DNA from 2 places in the Exiguobacterium sp. s89 genome. Region 1 is predicted to be linked to the other one. Evidence: a T-box and tRNA genes for the amino acid it is inferred to sense, from the RefSeq annotation. Region 1 holds a T-box; the other holds one or more tRNA genes.

What was found. A T-box is a leader RNA that pairs with one kind of tRNA and senses whether it is charged. The one in region 1 lies ahead of argS (arginine--tRNA ligase), so its partner is inferred to be a tRNA-Arg.
Region 2: it encodes a tRNA-Arg, which carries the amino acid that the T-box ahead of argS (arginine--tRNA ligase) is inferred to sense. The anticodon was not compared.

Annotation. Positions count from the first base shown of each region.
Region 1 covers NZ_JACSKS010000003.1:258,154-260,618, reverse strand. The annotation lists gene argS (arginine--tRNA ligase) at 1-1,144, opposite strand, end outside; T-box leader at 1,203-1,414, opposite strand; gene KNO96_RS11120 (GGDEF domain-containing protein) at 1,569-2,465, shown strand, end outside.
Region 2 covers NZ_JACSKS010000002.1:613,733-616,197, reverse strand. The annotation lists gene KNO96_RS09090 (RNA polymerase factor sigma-54) at 1-1,146, opposite strand; tRNA gene KNO96_RS09085 (tRNA-Arg) at 1,265-1,337, shown strand; gene clpP (ATP-dependent Clp endopeptidase proteolytic subunit ClpP) at 1,557-2,132, shown strand; gene KNO96_RS09075 (hypothetical protein) at 2,189-2,465, opposite strand, start outside.

The DNA of each region.
Region 1 (2,465 bases):
CAAGAAGAACGATGCGTCCTTTACGTGTCGACATCTTCTTCCCTTCCTGCAAAATCAAGCCAAACGGTACGTGATGCATTCCGTCTACGAAGTCGTATCCAAGCTTACGAAGGACAGAGAAAAGTTGTTTGAAATGGAGCGCCTGTTCGCCACCAACGACATAATTCGCTTGAACGAAGTTGTACGTCTCGTAGCGATAAATGGCCGCTGCCAAGTCACGAGTCGCGTACAATGTTGCGCCATCTTTCTTCTTAATCAAGCATGGTGGCAAGTTCTCGTCTTCGAGTGAGACGACCATTGCGCCTTCACTTTCGACCAATAGATTTTTCGCTTCGAGCATCTCGACGACGCGTCCCATCTTATCGTTATAGAACGCTTCACCGTTGAAGCTCTCGAACTTCACACCGAGGAGGTCGTATACTTTTTGGAATTCTTTGAGTGACTCGTCACGGAACCATTGCCAAAGTTCTGTCGCTTCCGCATTGCCATCTTCGAGTTTTTTGAACCAGGCACGACCCTCATCTTCGAGTTCCGGCTGTGTCTTCACCTCTTCATGGAAATGGACGTATAACTTCAAGAGTTCTGCAATCGGGTTGGCACGAACCGCTTCTTCATCGCCCCATTTCTTGTATGCGACCATCAGTTTTCCGAACTGTGTACCCCAGTCTCCAAGATGGTTGACACCGACGACGTCATATCCGTTTTTACGTGCGATTTGGTTGATCGCATTCCCGATTACTGTCGAACGTAAATGCCCCATCGAGAACGGTTTCGCAATATTCGGTGATGAAAAGTCTGTCACAATCGTTTCATTGCGCGTCGCATGTGTTGCATAATCCGACTTCTCATCGAGCACCGTATTAATAATTTCTTTTGAAACGACATCACGGCTTAAGAAGACGTTGACGTAAGGTCCCGCCGCCTCGACTTTCGTGAACAATTCATCGTTTAATTCATTCGCGATATCTGTCGCAATCATGACAGGTGCTTTCCGGTAAGCTTTCGCCAATTGAAAACATGGGAAGGCGAGGTCACCGTGCGCCTCGTGTTTCGGCTTTTCAATCAGTGCTTCAATTTGGTCAATCGTAAGTTCTTCTCCGATGACACGTGATAACGCTTCTGCGTACTTGCGTTCATAACTCATTTGTATGTCCTCCTTCTTTTATTGCAGCTCATAAAAAAAACGCCCTTTGCAATAGATGCAAAGAGACGGGAATTCCCGCGGTACCACTCTTCTTGCCTGCATGATGCAGACCGCTTTATGGTGATAACGGTTCCCTCCGGCTACGCCTACTCTCATTTCGGATAGCATCTCAAAAGTGCGTTTCGCGACGTTTGTCAGCCCGGGCTCTCACCAATCCCCGAATCGCTTTGTTGACCAAATCGTCGTTACTCTCTTTTTCATCGACATTCGTCTATGCGGTTGAAAAGCAACTTCATTATAGAGGATATTCCCTGTATACTCAATGCTAGAATTCAATCATGATAGAAGAGAAGCAGGACTCTCACGAAATCCTGACGAATCTTTACTATTATATCTTGAAATTTCCCAAGCTAGGAGGGAACATATGAACCACTTTCGCAAGATGTCCGTGCTCGGCTGGAGTATATGGAGCGTTTTATTCCTCTTCACCATCGGATTATTTGCATTGGATATCCTGCACGCCCCGACCATCGATCCGTTGTCGTTTATTTTAATCTCATTACTCGTCATCATTTTTCAACTCGACTCAATCGAAGTCAAAGGTGTGTACTTCACTTTTTCTGAGAGTATCGTCTTAATCTTATTTTTATTTTTTGGATTTGAAACGGCACTCATCGTCAACCAAATCGGATTGTTTATTTTTCAATTTGCCAATCTGAAACCAAAAGTCGCCATCCGTCGATTCCGTTTCACTTATCCTTGGAACGCCATTACAGCTTATTTAGAAATTGTTATTCCGGCAGCTGTCTATCTCGCCATTGGTGGCGAGACCGGACTTGACTTTTATTCACAGGAATCTTTTGTTCCACTCGCCGGACTGTTTCTTGCAATTTTCTTAAACACCGTGTTCCAAAAATATCAGGTGAAATGGTGGTTCCGTGTCGACATCGCCTTGAGCGACTTTATGAAGATTGCATTTTATACGTACGTCGTCAGTTTGATCTTCATTTTAGCGGCGGCGTTGTTCCGAGAGACCAATCTACTTGTCGTCAGTAGCATCGCGGCTGCATTAACATTTTTTATTAAGCGGCTCCTCATTCAAAAAGAGCGGCAAGATGCATTCAAATCGTTGATCGAACAATACGATGAAGCAAAAGAAGCCGTCTCCTTGTCACAGAGTGAGGCGCAAGCCATCGAAGTTTTTTTAAGTCAGTGTGAACAATTGAATCACTACGATGAAGGATATGTCGAGTTCAGATTGTTCGATCGTATACTCTACTTTGATTTGAAGACACGTCAACCAATCGATCGACCAGTCGTA
Region 2 (2,465 bases), on a different contig from region 1:
TCACCCTTTCCACAACTGCCGCTCACGCTCCCGTGAGTTACCGAACCCTAGTTCTTCCCGGTAGTTCGTCACCGTCCGACGTGTCACTTGATAACCGTATCGAGCCAGCTCATGGGCGAGCGTCTGGTCACTTTGTGGTGCTGTCTCTTGTTGAATCAGTTCAGCGAGCGTACGTTTGATCATAAACGGTGAATGACCATGACTCGTCGACCGGACAAAAAAGTGTCTCCACTCCATAATCCCGTTCTCAGTCTTGGCAAATTTCCCTTGGATGGCACGCCCGACCGTCGATTCATGTTTTCCGATCAAGTGCGCGACCGTCCGACGGGTCAACGGATTGAGGACAAGTTTTCCCTTGAGCCATTCCGTCTGACGTGATTCGATGACGCCCCAAATCTCACGCAACGTCTCATTCCGCATCGCAAGGGATGTCATCCACCATCTCGCCTCACGATCATTGCCGACTCGTGTCGAGTCGAGCTCAGGGCTGAGCCATGTCGTGACGAGTTTTTCGTCTTCATAGCTCACCTCGACTTCCGGAAAAATTTGACTAGTTTCTTCATATAAATTAGGACGTTTCGGAAGCGTCGCCACAATACGTTCTAGACCGGCAAGCTCTTCCTCTGAGACGGCAAGCACGATTGCCATCTGTTGATGACTCACACCATTCTCGATTGCGTCGAACACATCGACGACACGAGGGTCATCATGTTCGATCGCATGTCGATATTGACACTCTCTTTCTGTTCTCGCCCCGATCCCCGTCGGTTCAAGAAACAAGAGCGCCTGTCTCGCTTGTTCGATTTGAGCGACATCGACTTGAAGACGCTCCGCCAACACTTCATTCGTGTCCGGCAATAATCCCCGATGGTCGAGCAAGAGGACGAGCTTTCGTCTAAGCTCTTTATCCGCCTCACTACCGCCCCCTTCTCGAATTTGGGTGAACAGTTTCTCTTCAAACGCGCTCGCCACATCCTCGATCCATTCGACACCCCCGCTTCCAAGATGGATGTTCGCGTTATGTCGGGCTAGCCGTGCAAGACGAAATATGAGCGCCAGACGATCCGCTTCGAGCACCGGTAGCCGTTGCACGAGGTCTTGCGTCATCTGTTGCTGTTGCACTTGTTTTTGTTCTTGCCGTTGCATCGTTCTCCCCCCTCTTCTCTATTGTAACGAACCCGCTCCACTCGCGCTCAAAAAAGGTAAATGAACAGGATTGCTTTTTCAATAAAACAAATGTATAATAAATTCGTGTCACACATATGCACCCGTAGCTCAGGGGATAGAGCACTGGTTTCCGGTGCCAGGTGTCGGGAGTTCGAATCTCTCCGGGTGTATCAGAAATAAAGGACGAAGACCTTAGTTGGTTTTCGTCCTTTTTGTATATTTTCACCTACAATTTCAAACCACCCCGCTTCCGAATAGAATAACGTGAGCACTTGAGACGTTTTACACATCGCGGGTCGTGGAATAACCAGTAGAGAGGGTTTCTGTTTGACCAACATTGACTATACAGGTATGATGAAATTACAACCTACATAAAGGAGGCAGATTCAATGTTAATTCCAACAGTTATCGAACAAACAGGCCGTGGGGAGCGTGCGTATGACATCTACTCACGCTTGCTCAAAGACCGTATCATCCTTCTCGGTAGTGCGATTGACGACAACGTCGCGAACTCCATCGTCGCACAGCTCCTCTTCCTTGCAGCTGAGGATCCAGAAAAGGACATCTCGCTCTACATCAACAGCCCAGGTGGTTCGATTACAGCAGGTATGGCGATCTATGACACGATGAACTTCATCAAGCCGAACGTGTCGACGATTTGTATCGGAATGGCTGCATCGATGGGTGCCTTCTTGCTCCAAGCCGGTGAAAAAGGTAAACGCTTCGCATTGCCAAACGCGGAGATTATGATTCACCAACCGCTCGGTGGCACACAAGGCCAAGCGTCAGACATTAAAATTCACGCAGAACGCATCATCAAAATGCGTGAGAAGTTGAACCAAATCATGGCAGAAAACACTGGACAGCCACTTGAAGTCATCGAACGCGACACAGAGCGCGACTACTTCATGGCAGCTGACCAAGCGAAAGACTACGGTCTCATCGACAAAGTCATGACACGCTAATCATACAAAAGACGTTTCCCATTTCTATCGGGAAACGTCTTTTAATATGGTTTTTGTCACTTTTCGGACACCTTGACGCCGAATACGTACCGACTATCGCCTTGCGTCCATTCCCCGCCGACTTCATAGAGATAGGTGCCCGGCTCATCCGGGACGATTGCGTCTGCCGGGACGAGTTCGCCGTCCTCGATTCGATGAAAACTCGATGCCTTCGGTTCCGCATGATAGACGACGTCGATTCGGTCTCCCGGTTTGACCGTAATCAGTTGCAGGTCATCCTCTTCCGGCAAACCATAGTCGGCGCATGTCGCTTGATTGCCGGCCTCCCAACAG